DNA from 2 places in the Cellulosimicrobium sp. MI9406 genome. Region 2 is predicted to be linked to the other one. Evidence: riboswitches for the same ligand, from Rfam matches in the RefSeq annotation. Region 2 holds a riboswitch; the other holds the start of a gene.

Region 1 (7,653 bases), on a different contig from region 2:
ACGGGCGCGCGCTTCACGGACCCGGGCCTGCCCGGCTCCCTGCCCACGCCCCCGCCCGCGGCGACGCCCGACGGCTTCCCCGTCGAGGTCGACGACGCGGCTCCGGTCCACGGCGTCGTCGGGTGCGACCGGTTCGTCACGCGCGTCGTGCGCGGGCTCGACCCCGCGGCGCAGACGCCCGCGTGGATGCAGCGCCGCCTCACGGCGTCGGGCATGCGGCCCATCTCGCTCGCGGTCGACGTGACGAACTACGTCATGCTCGACCTCGGGCAGCCGCTGCACGCGTACGACCTCGAGAAGGTCGCGGCCCCCGTCGTGGTGCGGCGCGCCGCCCCGGGCGAGCGGCTCACGACGCTCGACGACGTGGACCGCGCGCTCGACCCGGAGGACCTGCTCATCACCGACAGCCCCGACGGTGCACGCGGCGCGCGCGTGCTGGGTCTCGCCGGCGTCATGGGCGGTGCCTCCTCGGAGGTCGGGCCGGAGACGACGGCGGTGCTCGTCGAGGCCGCCCACTTCGACCCCGTGACGGTCGCGCGCACGTCGCGCCGCCACAAGCTGTCGAGCGAGGCCGCGAAGCGGTTCGAGCGCGGCGTGGACCCGCTGCTGCCCGCGGTCGCGGCGCAGCGCGTCGTCGACCTGCTCGTCGAGCTGGGCGGCGGGACCGCCGACCCGGCCGTCAGCGACCTCGACCGCGTGACCGCGCCCACCCCGATCCACCTGCCCGTCGGCGAGGCCGAGCGTCTCGTCGGCGTGCCGTACACGCTCGAGCAGGTCGTCGGGACGCTCGGGGCGATCGGGTGCGCGGTCGACGCGGACGACGCCGCCGCGACGGGCGTCGTCGTCGTGACCCCGCCGTCGTGGCGCCCCGACCTCACCGAGCCGGCCGAGCTGGTCGAGGAGGTCGCGCGCCTCGTCGGGTACGACGAGATCCCGTCGGTGCTCCCCTCGGCGCCCGGCGGCCGCGGGCTCACGCGCGAGCAGCGCGTGCGCCGGTCGGTCGCCCGCGCGCTCGCCGAGCACGGGTTCGTCGAGACGCTGAGCTACCCGTTCGTCGGCGAGGGCGAGCTCGACGCGCTGCGGATCCCCGCGGACGACGAGCGCCGCCGGGCGCTGCGCCTGCTCAACCCGCTGGCCGACGACCGCCCCCTGATGCGCACGGACGTGCTGAGCACGCTCCTGGAGACCACGCGCCGCAACGTGGGCCGCGGGCTCGGGGACGTCGCCGTGTTCGAGGTCGGCCTCGTGACGCACCCGCGCCCGGGCGCCCCGGCCGCGCCGTCGCTGCCCGGCGGGGTGCGTCCCTCCGACGACGACCTCGCCGCGATCGAGGCCGCGCTCCCGGCGCAGCCGCGCCACGTCGCGGGCGTCCTGGTCGGTCGTCGCGAGCGGGCGGGCTGGTGGGGCTCCGGCCGGCCGGCGGACTGGACGGACGCGCTCGACGCGGCGCGCCTGGTCGCGGACCGCGCCGGTCTGCGGGGGGACGACGCCGTGCGCGTGGTCGCCGACACCGCGCGGGCCCCGTTCCACCCGGGCCGCTGCGCGCGCCTCGAGCTCGCCGACGGGACGGTCGTCGGGCACGCGGGCGAGCTGCACCCCAAGGTGCTCGAGAACGTCGGCCTGCCCGCCCGCTCCGTGGCGTTCGAGCTCGACCTGTCGGCGCTCGTCGCGGGTGCGTCCGACGAGCCCGTCCAGGCGACCCCGGTCTCCGGGTTCCCGGCGGCGAAGGAGGACCTCGCGTTCGTCGTCGCCGCCGACGTGCCGGCCGAGGCGCTGCGCGCCGCGGTCGTCGAGGGCGCCGGCGAGCTCGCGGAGGAGGTCGTGCTGTTCGACGTCTTCACGGGCGAGCAGGTGGGCGCCGGGCGCAAGTCGCTCGCGTTCTCGCTGCGGCTGCGCGCCGCGGACCGCACCCTCACCGCCGACGACGTCGCGCGGGTCCGGGAGGGCGCCGTGGCCGCCGCGCGCGAGCGCGTCGGGGCGGAGCTGCGCGCATGAGCGGCGCACCGAGGCAGGGCGCGACGCCGGACGTGGCGCCCGCGCGCACCGCGCTCGTCACCGGGGCGTCGCGCGGCATCGGCCGCGCGGTCGCCGTCGGGCTCGCCGCGTCCGGTCTCGACGTCGCGCTCCTCGCACGCGACGCGGGCCGGCTCGCCGGGGTGGCCGACGAGATCGCCGCGCTCGACGGCGCGGGCCGGGCCGTCGTCGTCACGGCGGACGTGACCGACGCGGCGGCGGTGGCCGCGGCCGTCCGCGAGGCCGAGGCCACGCTCGGGAGCGTGGACCTGCTCGTCAACAACGCGGGCCGGGTCGACGCCGAGGTGCCGCTCTGGGAGGCGGACCCCGACGAGTGGTGGGCCGTCCTGGAGACCAACGTGCGCGGGCCGTTCCTGCTCGCGCGCGCCGTCGTCCCCGGGATGCTCGCGCGCGGCGGCGGCCGCGTCGTCGACCTCAACAGCGGCGCGGGCTCGCACGACATGGAGGGCGCGAGCGCGTACAACGCGAGCAAGACGGCGCTCCTGCGTCTCGGGGCGAACCTCCACCGCTCGGGCCACGCGCTCGGGCTGCGGACCTTCGAGGTGTCGCCGGGCGTCGTGCAGACCGACATGACGGCGTCCATGGTCATGCACGAGGGCCGCACGGAGTGGACGCCCGTCGAGCGCACGGTCGAGATGGTCGTCGCGATCGCCCGCGGCGAGCTCGACGCGTTCTCGGGGTCGTTCGTGCGCGTGACGCACGACTCGCCCGGGTCGCTCCGCGCGGCCGCCCAGGAGGCCGCCCGCGCGGGCGTCGCGCTGCCCGGTCCCGACGGCCGTCGGCTGCGCGTCACGCGCTGGGGCTCCGACGACCCGATGCCGGGGGAGCTCCCCGCCCGCTGAGCGCACGCGCCCCGCACGGCCGACGCCGCCCGACCCCCCGGTCGGGCGGCGTCCGTGCGTCCGGGCACCGGGTCACAGCGGGACGCACGCGTCCCGGTCGACCCACACGTGCCACAGGCCCCGCTCGGGGTGCTCGTACTCGAACGCCACGAGGCCGCCCGCGTCGTGCGTGACGACGCCCGTGAGCACGACCCGCCGGCCGTCGCGGTCGTACGTCGTGCAGAGGGCGGGCACCTGGACCGGGACGGGCGCGTCCGGCAGGAAGGGGCGGGTCGCGGGGGCGACGTGCTGCGTCATACCCGGAAAGACGCGCGCACGCGCGTCGTCTCACGCGTCGGGGCGGGTGAAAAGCGCACGGGTCGCCGCGTAGCATGGCCCGCGACACGGGGTGCCCCGCACCGGGGCTGAGATGAGACCCGTCGAACCTGATCTGGCTCGTACCAGCGAAGGGATGTCCGCGCGATGACGCTCGCCCTGCCTCGGCACACCTCCGACCCGGCCTCCGCTCCCGCGGACCGTGACCGCCGGCCCGACCCGGGCCGTCGGCCCGACCCGGCACCGTCCCGCCCCCGCGTCCTCTCCGTCGCGGGGACCGACCCGACCGGCGGCGCCGGGATCCAGGCCGACCTCAAGGCGTTCTGCGCGCACGGCGCCTACGGCATGGCCGTCACCACGGCGCTCGTCGCGCAGAACACCCACGGCGTACGGTCGGTGCACGTCCCCGGGCCGGCGTTCCTGCGCGCGCAGCTCGACGCCGTGTCCGACGACGTCGAGGTCGACGCCGTGAAGATCGGCATGGTCGCGGACGAGGCGAACGCCCGCGCCGTCGGGGAGTGGCTCGACGACCTCGCCGCGGCGCGCGCCGCCGCGGGTGCTCCGCGGCCCTGGGTCGTCCTGGACCCGGTGATGGTCGCGACGTCCGGCCACCGCCTGCTCGACGCGGGTGCGGAGCAGGCCGTGCGCGACCTCGCGGCGCGCGCCGACGTCGTCACGCCGAACCTGCCCGAGCTCGGCGTCCTCGGCGGGCAGGAGCCCGCGACGACGTGGGACGACGCCCTGCGCCAGGCGACGCAGTACGCGACCGCGAGCGACGCCGTCGTGCTGCTCAAGGGCGGTCACCTCAGCGGACGCACGTCGCCCGACGCGCTCGTCGTCCCCGCGCCCGGGCCGACGACGGGCCGCGCGCCGGGGGCGCCCACCGTCACGACGTTCGACGCCGAGCGCATCGACACGCCCCACACCCACGGCACGGGGTGCTCGCTCTCGGCGGCGCTCGCGGCGCTGCGACCGCAGCGCGCGAGCTGGGAGGAAGCGACCCGCGAGGCGAAGGAGTGGCTCACGGGCGCGCTGCGCGCCGGCGCCGCGCTGCGGGTGGGGACGGGCCGGGGGCCCGTGGACCACCTGCACCGCTCGGCGCCCGTGCGGCGGGGCTGAGCCCGGGTCGACCGGCCGAGCCCGGGCTGCGACGTGCCTGACCCCGGCCCGCGGGGCGCGCTCAGGCCGTGGGGCGGCTCGCTGCGTGGTCGGCCGTGGGGCCGACTCCGCGGTCGGTGTCGAGGTCGGCCAGCGCGTCGCGGAGCACGGCGAGCGTCGCGCGCGCGACGGCGAGGCGCTGCGCGGGCGGGGCGTCCGCGGGCCGCGTCGTCACCTTGGCGCCGACGAGCGGGACCGGCCCGGCCGCGGCGAGGAACTCGCGCACCTCGGCCGGGCCGAGCATCGACTCGTCCGGGCCGGGGAGCGCGGGGTCCGGGCCGTGGGGCGGCACGTGCGCGTCCGCCCACGGCGCACCCCACCGGCCGGGCCGGCCGGCGGCACCGGAGAGCATCGCGCTCGCGAGGAGGCCTGCGCCGGCGGCCGCCCGCGCGTGCTCGACGGGCGTCGCGGCGCTGCGCCCCTCGATGGCGGACCGGCCCCAGTTGAGCCCGACGTGCAGGGGGTGGCCGGTGTCCCGGGCCGCGCGCGCGACGGCCGCGATCTCGTCGTCGAGCGCGAGGAAGCCCTTCTCCGCGACGCCCCACGGGCGGGGCGCGTCGCAGTGCTCCACCACGAGCGGCAGCCCGGCGGGCGCGACGGCGGCCAGCTCGGTGAGGCTGCGCGCGAGCGCCGCGCCGGAGCCGCGGCCGGGACCGGGCGCGGACTGGAGCTCGACCGCGACGACGCGCCGTCGACCCTCCGCCTCGGCGAGCCGGGTCATGGCCGCGAGGACGCGCGCGACGCCGTCGACCGCCTCGCGCCGACCCTCCTCGTCGTCGGACGCGAGGCCGTAGGAGCGGTCGGCCGCGGCGCGGCGGGCCGTCGCGGCGACCGTCGTCGGCAGCAGCGCCCAGTGCGGCGGCAGCGCGGCCGCGGTCGTCGCGAGCGCGTCCGCGTCGTCCGGGTCGACGGGGTGCTCGAGGCCGTCGAGGCCGTCCTCGTCGAGGGCGGCGTACCAGCCGCCCGGGTCGGGGACGCCGGCGAGGGCATAGGCGCCGAGCAGGGTCAGGGGGCGGTCGTGCAGGTCGGTCATCGGTCCTCGTCGGTGGTGGTGGGGGATGCCGGGCGGGTCAGGCGCGGGCGACGTCCTGGTCGGCGGTGGCGTACTCGCACGCGTAGCCCGGCGGCACCCAGCGCCACCGTGCCTCGACGTCCTGCACCGCGACGCCCGCCGGCCGGTCGGCGACGCACGCGTCGGCCTGCTGGCGCACCGCCACGGTCACGTAGTAGACGACGAACACCGCGGTGAGCAGCACGGCGAGCACGGTCACGGTGCGGCGCAGCGCGGGGGAAGGGCCGCCGTCGGAGCCGTCCTCCTCGCCCGGGCGCGGCGGCACCCAGTCCCAGCTCACGCGGTCCCGGTCGTCGTGCCGGTCGTGGTCCCGGTCGTGGTGGCGCGAGCGTCGTCCGCCCCGGCGGGACGGAGCAGCACCTTGCCGGTGGTCGCCCGTCCCTCGAGCGCGCGGTGGGCGTCGGCGGCGTCGGCGAGCGGGAACGTCGCGCCGACGCGCACGTGCAGCGTGCCGCCCGCGACGGCGCCGAGCACCTCGGTCGCGCGCTCGACGAGCTCGGCGCGCGTCGCCGTGTGGTCGGCGAGCTTGGGCCGCGTGAGGAAGAGCGAGCCGCCCGCGTTGAGGCGCTGCGGGTCGAACGGCGGGACCTGCCCGGAGGAGCCGCCGTAGAGGACGAGCGTGCCGCGGCGGCGCAGCGACGCGAGCGACGCGTCGAACGTGTCCTTGCCGACCGAGTCGTACACCGCCGCGACGCCCTCGCCGCCCGTGAGCCCGCGCACGACCTCGGGCAGCTCGGCGGTGAGGTCGGCGAACGCCGTGTACTGGATCGCGTGCTCGGCGCCCGCGCCGCGGGACAGCTCCGCCTTCTCGGGGGTCGAGACCGTGGAGATCACGTGCGCGCCCCGCGCCACGAGCATCTGGGTCAGGAGCAGCCCGACGCCGCCCGCGCCCGCGTGCACGAGCACACGGTCGCCCGGACGCACGGGGTACGACGACGTGCACAGGTAGTGCGCCGTGAGCCCCTGGAGCGCGACGGCGGTCGCGTCCTCGAGCGAGACGGCGTCCGGCACGTGCAGCGCCTGCCTGGCGTCCACCACGACGAGCTCCGCGTACGACCCCGGCGCCTCGGTCCACACGACGCGGTCGCCGACGCCGAACCCCTCGACCCCCTCGCCCACCTCGGCGACGACCCCGGCCCCCTCGCTCCCGACGACGTGCGGGTACTCCATCGCGTACACGCCGGAGCGCTTGTACGTGTCGATGAAGTTCACGCCCGCCACCGCGGAGCGGACGAGGAGCTGCCCCGGGCCCGGCGACGGGTCGGGCAGCTCGGTGTACTCGAGGACCTCGGGACCGCCCGCCGCGCGGGCCACGATCGCGTGCATGGCCTCAGCCTAGGGTCGCGCGGCGGTCACGGTCGCCCTCGGTCGGCGACCTTCGCGTGCACGGCCGCGAGGTGCTCGCGTGCCGCCGCCGCGGCGCGGCCGGTGTCCCGGTCGTGGACGGCGTCCAGGATCGCCTCGTGCGCGTCCTGGTCGTCCCGGTGCGTCGTGCCCGTCCGGTCGAGGTCGACCATGGCGACCATCGCGCGGCGCAGGCGCGGGACGAAGGTCGCGAAGAGCTCGGCGAGCACCGCGTTGTGCGCGGCGTCGACGACCGCCCGGTGGAACGCGAGGTCCGCGTCCACGTACTCGGCGGGCGACGCCGTCGCCGCGACCTGCCCGCGGCGGGTGAGCGCCGTCGTCATGGTGCGCAGGTCGGCGGGCGTGCGGCGCGCGGCGGCGAGCCCCGCGGCCTCCGCCTCCAGCGCGGTGCGTACTTCGAGCACGTCGACGATCTCGCCGCGGCGCAGCACCTCGTCCCAGTCGTCGGTGGTGTTCGTCGAGACGACGTACACGCCCGAGCCCTGCCTGCTGTCGAGGACGCCACGGCCCGCGAGCTGGCGGATCGCCTCGCGGACGGTCGATCGGCCCACGCCGAGCTCGGCGGCGAGCGCCTGCTCCCCGGGCAGCCGGTGGTCGAGGGGCCAGGCACCGGAGCGCACGCGTTCGAGCAGGAGCTCGGCGGCCTGGTCGGCCAGGGGGCGTCGCTGCAGCGCGGTCATGGAAACCTCTCAGGTTGTCTGAGGACTTGATCGGCGCTAGCGTACCCCGCATGTCCTGGACGGCGCTCCTCCTTCGGCGCCACGGCGGGGTCTGACCGGACCGGCCCCCCGCCGTGGGGGTCCGTCGTGCGCCGGTCGTCCCGCGCCCCGCCACCTCGGGGCTCCAGCCGAAGGACCGCCATGACCG
Region 2 (7,653 bases):
ACGCGCTCGACGTGCTGCGCGGCTACGACGTCGTGCTCGACGGCGCCGACAACTTCCCGACCCGCTACCTCGTCTCCGACGCGGCCGAGGTCCTCGGCCTGCCCGTCGTCTGGGGCTCGATCTACCGCTTCCAGGGACAGGTCAGCGTCTTCTGGGCCGCGCCCCGCTTCGCCGTGCCCGACGACGCCCCGCACCCGGACGCCGCGGGTCCGGATCCCGTGGGGTCGGGAGAGCAGACTCCGCGTGGGGTCACCTACCGCGACGTGTTCCCCGTCCCGCCGCCCCCGGGCGCGGCACCCGACTGCGCGACCGGCGGTGTGTTCGGCGCGATGTGCGGCACCGTCGGCTCGGTCATGGCGACCGAGGCGATCAAGCTCGTCACCGGCGCCGGCACGACGCTGCTGGGCCGCCTCGCCGTCTACGACGCCCTCGACCTCTCGTGGCGCCAGCTCACCGTGCGCGCCGACCCGACGCGCGAGCCCGTCACCGCGCTCCTTCCGGGCGACGACGCCTACGCCGCGTTCTGCGGGCTCCGGCCGGTGGCGCCGGCCATGGCGGTGCCCGGCGCCGGGGCGGGGCCGACCGGAGCCCCGGGGCCCGCGCCGCGCGACGTGTCCGCCCCCGACGCGGCCGCCCTGCTGCGGGCCGACGACGCCGCACCCTTCCTCCTCGACGTCCGCGAGGACTGGGAGGCGCAGGTGCGCCCGCTCCCCGGGGCGACGCTCGTCCCGAGCGGCGCGTTCCTCGGCGGCGCGCAGGACCCCGGTGCCGCCGCGGCGCTCGCGGACCTGCCCGCCGACCGCCCGGTGCTCGTGGTGTGCGCGGTCGGCGGCCGGTCGGCCCGCGTCGCGGACGTCGCTCGCGCCGCGGGCCTCGACGCGCGCTCCGTCGTCGGCGGCGTCCCCGCCCTCCTCACCGCCCTGGAACCTCCTGCCCCCTAACGCCCCCCTGCACGTCGACCAGGTGGTCGTGGTGCGTCCTGGTCGGCGGACGAGCCCGGATGGCCTGCTCGGCCCGCCGGGACGGCCTGGTCGACGGCGTCAGAGGGCCAGGTCGAGGCGGCCCTGCGGGGACGAGCTCGCCAGGGCGCCCTCGCGGCGGGGGATGCGCCCGGCGCCCGCGGCGAGCCGGCCCGACTCGACGGCGAGGCGCATCGCGCGGGCCATGCGGACCGGGTCGGCGGCGCGCGTGACGGCAGTCGCGAGGAGCACGCCGTCGCAGCCGAGCTCCATCGCGAGCGCGGCGTCGGACGCCGTGCCGATCCCCGCGTCGAGGATCACGGGCACCCGGGCCGCGGCGGCGATCGCCTCGATGTTGCGCGGGTTGAGGATGCCGAGCCCCGTGCCGATCGGTGCCCCGAGGGGCATGACGGCGGCGCAGCCGACGTCCTCCAGCCGGCGCGCGAGGATCGGGTCGTCGTTCGTGTAGGGCAGCACGACGAACCCGTCGCGCACGAGCTGGTCCGCCGCCTCGACGAGGCCGACCGGGTCGGGCAGGAGGGTCACGTCGTCGGCGATCACCTCGAGCTTGACCCACTCGGTACCGCACGCCTCGCGCGCGAGGTGCGCGGTGAGCACGGCCTCCCGCACCGAGAAGCACCCGGCGGTGTTGGGCAGCGCGCGGATACCGAGGCGGGCGAGCAGCGCCCAGATCCCCGCGTCGGGGCTCGCGTCCCCGCCGGCGCGGACGGCGACGCGTCGCATCGCGACGGTCGTGAGGGCGGTGCCCGACGCGACGAGCGCGTCCTCGAGCGTGAGCAGGTTCGCGGCCCCGCCGGTGCCCATGACGAGGCGCGACCCGATCAGGGTGCCGGCGACGACGAGCGGGTCGTCGGCGCCGGTCGGCCCGCTCGCGGTGGCGGGGGAGACGTCGGTCGTGGTCATGGGTCCTCCTCAGCCGCCCTGGACGGCGGTGACGATCTCGATGCGGTCCCCGGGCGCGACGACGGTCGTCGCCCAGGCGCCGCGCGGCACGACGGCGTCCCCGACGGCCACCGCGACGCCCTGCGGCGTGCCGTCGGCGACGTAGGCGGGGACGAGCGCGGCGACGAGCCGCTCCAGGTCGACGTCGCCGTCGAGCGGGTACGGCTCGCCGTTGACGAGCGCGGTGGGTGCGGGTGCGGTCACGGGTCTCACCTCGGTGTCGTGGCGGTGCGGGCGAAGCGGTCGGTCCGGGCGGTGGCGAGGGCGGTCGCGACGTCGTCGCCGGGCTCGGTCCCGCCGAGCGCGAAGAGCCTGCCGAGCCCGGCGACGACGGCGTCGGCCGTGAGCGGGGCGAGCAGGATGCCGTTGCGGCCGTGCCCCGTCGCGAGGTGCAGCCCCGGGACGTCCGTCGGCCCGACGAGCGGGAGGTTGTCCGGGGTCGCGGGGCGGCCCCGCGGCGTCACCTCGACCAGCGCGGCCCCGTCGATCCCCGGCAGGAGGGCGCGCGCGTCCCGCAGGAGCGCGAAGACGCCGCCGGCGGTGGCGCGACGGTCGTCGGGGTTCTCCTCGGTGGTCGCCCCGACGACGACCTCCCGGTGCCCGGCGCGCGGCCCCGTCGGCTCGGCGTCGCGCGGCACGACGTACACCGGCCGACCCTGCACGAGCCCGCGCACGACGTGCTCGAGCGCGAGGTCCGGGCCCGCGTCGAGCCGCAGCGTCTGACCCTTCACCGGGCGCGTGGGCACGACGACGCCCGGCACGCCCGCGAGCAGGGCGCCCGACTGCCAGCCCGCCGCGACGACGACCGCACCCGCGCGGTGGAGCCGGCCCGCGTCGTCGTGCACGCCGACCACGCGCCCGGCATCGAGCGCGAGCCGGGTCGCGGCCGCGCGGACGACGCGGGTCCCGGCGGCCGAGCCCGCGCCCGCGGTGTCGCGTCCGACGACCGCCGCGAGCAGCGCGGCGTGCGTCGCGCGCGGGTCGACGGCGTGGTCCGCGGGGGCCCACGCCGCCCCGGCGACGCGCGGGCCCAGGTACGGCTCGCGTCGGCGCGCGTCGGCGACGGTGAGCTCGTGCGACGCGAGACCGTGCGCGGCGTGCAGCGCGAGGACGCGGCGGAGCAGCGCGAGGTCGTCCGCGTCGTAGGCGAGGGTGAGCGTCCCGGCGGTCCGCAGCCCGACGTCCGCCCCCGTCGCCGCGCGCAGGTCCGCGGCGAACGCCGGCCACGCCGCGGCGGCCGCGAGGTGGAGCCGCAGGGCGGCCTCCTCCCCGAAGTCGGCCTCGGTCACCGGCGCGAGCATCCCCGCGGCGGCATGCGTCGCGCCCGCGCCCGGCGTCGGGTCGAGCACCGTGACGGTCAGGCCCGCGCGCGCCGCGCGCCACGCGACGGCGAGACCCACGATCCCGCCCCCCACGACGACGACGTCACGCGCGCCGTCGGGCACGACGGAGCCACCCGCGGACGGGTGGACGGACAGGCTCATGTGCGCTCCCTTCGCTGGCATGACCCAGATCAGGTTCGACGGTCGGCGGCGACGCCCTCTCAGCCCCGTGCGGGGCTCCCGTGCTGTCGGCCACAGTACCTCCTGCCGTGGGCCCGCCGAGGCTAGGCTCCCGCGGGTGAGCTCCGAGACCTCCACCACCCCGGCCACTCCCACCCCGTCGGCGGGGGACGCCGCACGCGCCCGGCTCGCCGACGCGCGGCTCTACCTCTGCACGGACGCGCGCGAGGAGCGCGGCGACTTCGAGGACTTCCTGCGGGCGGCGCTCGCGGGCGGGGTGGACGTCGTGCAGCTCCGCGACAAGACGCTCGACGTCGCGCGCGAGCTCGAGCTCCAGGAGGTCGTCGCGCGGGTCGCGACGGAGCACGGCGCGCTGTGGGCCGTGAACGACCGGGCGGACGTGGCGTCGGTCACGGGGGCGCCGGTCGTGCACATGGGCCAGGGCGACCTGCCGGTCCCGGCGGTGCGGGCGCTGCTGGGCGCGGGGCCCGTGCTCGGCCGGTCCACGCACTCGGCCGCGCAGGCGGCCGCGGCGGAGGCCGACCCGGCGGTGGACTACTTCTGCGTGGGCCCGCTGTGGGCGACCCCGACGAAGCCGGGGCGGGCCGCCGTCGGCCTCGACCTGCTGCGCGACGTCGCGGCGACCCGGCCCGCGACGCCCTGGTTCGCGATCGGCGGGATCGACGCGGACCGGCTCGACGCGGTCCTCGACGCGGGCGCGACCCGGATCGTGGTGGTGCGCGCGATCACGGCGGCGAGCGACCCGGAGGCGGCCGCCCGCGCCCTGCGCGAGCGGGTCGCGGCGCGCGCCGAGGCGCGCACCGACGCCTGAGACGCGGGACGAGCCCCGCCGCACGGCGACTATCCTGGACGGGTGACGTCACCCGCCACCGCTCCCGACACCCCCACCACCGCCGAGGTGGCCTCGACCCCGCGGCCCGTGCTCGTCGTCGACTTCGGCGCCCAGTACGCGCAGCTCATCGCGCGCCGCGTGCGCGAGGCCAAGGTCTACTCCGAGATCGTGCCGCACACCTTCACGGTCGAGCAGATGCTCGCGAAGGACCCGGCCGCGATCATCCTCTCGGGCGGCCCCTCGTCCGTGTACGCGACGGGTGCCCCGTTCGTCGACCCGGCGCTGTTCGAGGCCGGCGTGCCCGTCATGGGCATCTGCTACGGCTTCCAGGCCATGGCGAAGGCGCTCGGCGGCGAGGTCGCCCAGACGGGCCTGCGCGAGTACGGCGGCACCGAGGTCGAGGTGTGCGCCGCGGGCGTGCTGCTCGACGGCACGCCGCAGAACCAGACCACGTGGATGAGCCACGGCGACGCCGTGCACCGCGCGCCCGAGGGCTTCGAGGTCCTCGCGACGTCGTCGGGCTCGCCGGTCGCCGCGTTCGAGGACCGCGAGCGTCGCCTCTACGGCGTGCAGTGGCACCCGGAGGTCAAGCACTCCGCGCACGGCCAGACGGTGCTGGAGCACTTCCTGTACGACGGCGCGGGCCTCGCCCCGGACTGGACGCCCGGCAACGTCATCGCGGACCAGGTCGCGGCGATCCGCGCCCAGGTCGGCGACGCGCGCGTCATCTGCGCGCTCTCGGGCGGCGTGGACTCCGCCGTCGCCGCGGCGCTCGTGCAGCGCGCGGTGGGCGACCAGCTCACGTGCGTGCACGTGGACCACGGGCTGATGCGCGCGGGCGAGGTGGAGCAGATCGAGCGCGACTTCGTCGCGGCGACGGGCGTCAACCTCGTGATCCGTGACGAGAAGGAGCGGTTCCTCACCGCGCTCGCCGGGCACAGCGACCCGGAGACGAAGCGCAAGATCATCGGCCGCGAGTTCATCCGCGTGTTCGAGGACGCGGCGCGCCAGATCGTCGAGGACGCGGGCGAGCACGGGGCCGAGGTGAAGTTCCTCGTGCAGGGCACGCTCTACCCGGACGTCGTCGAGTCCGGCGGCGGCGAGGGCGCGGCGAACATCAAGAGCCACCACAACGTCGGCGGCCTGCCCGACGACCTGCAGTTCTCGCTCGTCGAGCCGCTGCGCACCCTGTTCAAGGACGAGGTCCGCGCGGTCGGCCGCGAGCTCGGCGTGCCCGAGGAGATCGTCGCGCGCCAGCCGTTCCCGGGCCCCGGGCTCGGCATCCGCATCGTCGGCGAGGTCACGGCGGACCGCCTCGAGACGCTGCGCGCCGCCGACGCGATCGCGCGCGAGGAGCTGACGAAGGCGGGTCTGGACGACGAGATCTGGCAGTGCCCGGTCGTGCTGCTCGCCGACGTCCGCTCGGTCGGCGTCCAGGGCGACGGCCGCACCTACGGCCACCCGATCGTGCTGCGCCCCGTCTCGTCCGAGGACGCGATGACGGCCGACTGGACGCGCCTGCCCTACGACGTGCTGTCCGTCATCTCGACGCGCATCACCAACGAGGTCTCCGAGGTCAACCGCGTCGTGCTCGACGTGACGAGCAAGCCCCCGGGCACCATCGAGTGGGAGTGACCCCCTAGCGGGACGGACGGGCCCGACGATCCACGGCGATCGTCGCGGCCCGTTCGTATGCCCGCTCCACGTCGGCGAGCACGCGCGGCCAGCCCGCCGACGACGGCACGTCCCGGTTGTGGGCGACGATCCGGTCGAGCAGGCCGTCCTCGGTCGCGAGGCGCACGAGCGCGTCGGCGAGGCCGGCGTCGTCGTCCGCCACGAGCGCGTCGACGCCGTCGGTGAGGCGCTCCGCCACGCCCGACTGCGAGCGCGTGAGCACCGCCAGCCCGGCGGCCTGGCCCTCGAGCGCCGCGATGCCGAACGCCTCCTCGACGGCGGGCGCGGCGAACACGTCGGCGCGCGCGTAGAGCCGCTGGAGGCCCGTCGCGTCGAGGCGGCCGGGGAGCGACACGACCGACCCCAGCCCGTGCTCGGTGACGAAGCGCCGCGCGTCGGCCAGCTCGGGTCCGTCCCCGGCGAGCGTCACGTGCAGCGCCCCCTCGGGGAGGCGCGCGACGGCGTCGCGCACGACCTCGAGGAACGGCAGCACGCGCTTGCGGGGCGCGAACCGCGTCGCGGCCACGACGTGGACGGCCGAGCCCTCCATGCGGTCGGCGCGCTCGGTGCGCGGGACGCGCCACGCGTCGAGGTCGAGGCCGTTGTGCAGCACCACGACCTCGCCGTGGTCGCCGACGATGCGGCGCAGGGGAGCGGCGGTCAGCTCGCTCACGGCCGACCACAGCACGGGCCAGCGGGACCAGCGGACCACGCGGTCGAGCCCGGCGAACGCGCGCTCCGCGCCGCCCCAGACGCTGTGCACGGTGAGCACCGCGGGCAGCCCCGCGCGCACGACCGTCCGCAGCGACGCCTGGGTGGAGGGCGTCAGCACGCCCATGTGCAGGTGCACGACGTCGGGCCGGTCGGCGCGCAGGACCCGCGCCACGTGGTGCGGCGCGCGCGGGTGCACGGGGTAGCCGCCCGGGACGCGCGCGGCGAGCCGGTGCACCGTGACGGCACCGTCCCGCTCGGTCGACACGCCGTGCGCGCCGGGGCGCGCGGGCGTCGTGCAGACGACCGCGACGTCGTGACCGGCGGCCGCCTGCTGCTGCGCGAGCCGCGCGACCTGGGTCTCGATGCCGCCGAGCAGCGGCAGGTAGCAGTCGGTCAGGTGGGTGATGCGCACGGACCGCATCCTCCCATCCCGACCCTGGCGGGCCGCGCGGTCGTCGCCGCGCCCGCCCTGAGGTGCGCGTTCGCCGCGCGGTGGGCGTCTCCCGTCGCTACCGTGGGCCCCGTATGGGTGGTTCGACCGTCCCGTGACCGGCCCGCACCCGCGGGCGGTCTCGCGCGGGCGGCTGCAGGTGGGTCCTGACGAAGGGGAGAACGCGCCATGTCGAGCACCGTCACCGTCACACCGACGAAGGGGGCACGGGGCATCGGCCTCGTGTCGATCATCGCGGGCATCATCCTTCTCCTCGCGGGCATCGGCACATGGATCGTCGTGTCGAACCAGCTGTCCGCCGAGGAGATCACCGTCTCCGACGACGCGTCGTTCCTCGCGGGGCGCCACGTCAACGGGCCGCTCACCGCGTACGCGCAGGCCGAGGTCATCAACAAGCACGCCCTCGAGGCGAGCGACGGCAAGACCTACGCCGAGCTCGACCAGGACGACCCCACGCGCCAGACCGTCATGACGGCCTCGTTCCTGCGCGCGTCGCTGTTCACGTCCGTCGTCGCGTTCGGGGTGTGCGCGCTCGTC

The links. A riboswitch is a leader RNA that binds a small molecule or an ion and turns the genes downstream of it on or off. The one in region 2 is predicted to bind thiamine pyrophosphate.
Region 1: another riboswitch for thiamine pyrophosphate. It lies ahead of thiD (bifunctional hydroxymethylpyrimidine kinase/phosphomethylpyrimidine kinase); the one in region 2 lies ahead of thiO (glycine oxidase ThiO).

What each region holds. Positions count from the first base shown of each region.
Region 1 is NZ_JALIZI010000007.1:14,791-22,443, reverse strand. Features, by position in the region: gene pheT (phenylalanine--tRNA ligase subunit beta) at 1-1,995, shown strand, start outside; gene MT994_RS13745 (SDR family oxidoreductase) at 1,992-2,876, shown strand; gene MT994_RS13740 (hypothetical protein) at 2,949-3,173, opposite strand; TPP riboswitch at 3,251-3,345, shown strand; gene thiD (bifunctional hydroxymethylpyrimidine kinase/phosphomethylpyrimidine kinase) at 3,339-4,310, shown strand; gene MT994_RS13730 (DUF4862 family protein) at 4,372-5,382, opposite strand; gene MT994_RS13725 (hypothetical protein) at 5,420-5,701, opposite strand; gene MT994_RS13720 (quinone oxidoreductase) at 5,698-6,747, opposite strand; gene MT994_RS13715 (FCD domain-containing protein) at 6,774-7,466, opposite strand; gene MT994_RS13710 (2-isopropylmalate synthase) at 7,647-7,653, shown strand, end outside.
Region 2 is NZ_JALIZI010000004.1:150,997-158,649, forward strand. Features, by position in the region: gene MT994_RS08875 (ThiF family adenylyltransferase) at 1-941, shown strand, start outside; gene MT994_RS08880 (thiazole synthase) at 1,041-1,883, opposite strand; gene thiS (sulfur carrier protein ThiS) at 1,893-2,126, opposite strand; gene thiO (glycine oxidase ThiO) at 2,132-3,406, opposite strand; TPP riboswitch at 3,396-3,498, opposite strand; gene thiE (thiamine phosphate synthase) at 3,543-4,256, shown strand; gene guaA (glutamine-hydrolyzing GMP synthase) at 4,299-5,912, shown strand; gene MT994_RS08905 (glycosyltransferase family 4 protein) at 5,917-7,077, opposite strand; gene MT994_RS08910 (hypothetical protein) at 7,285-7,653, shown strand, end outside.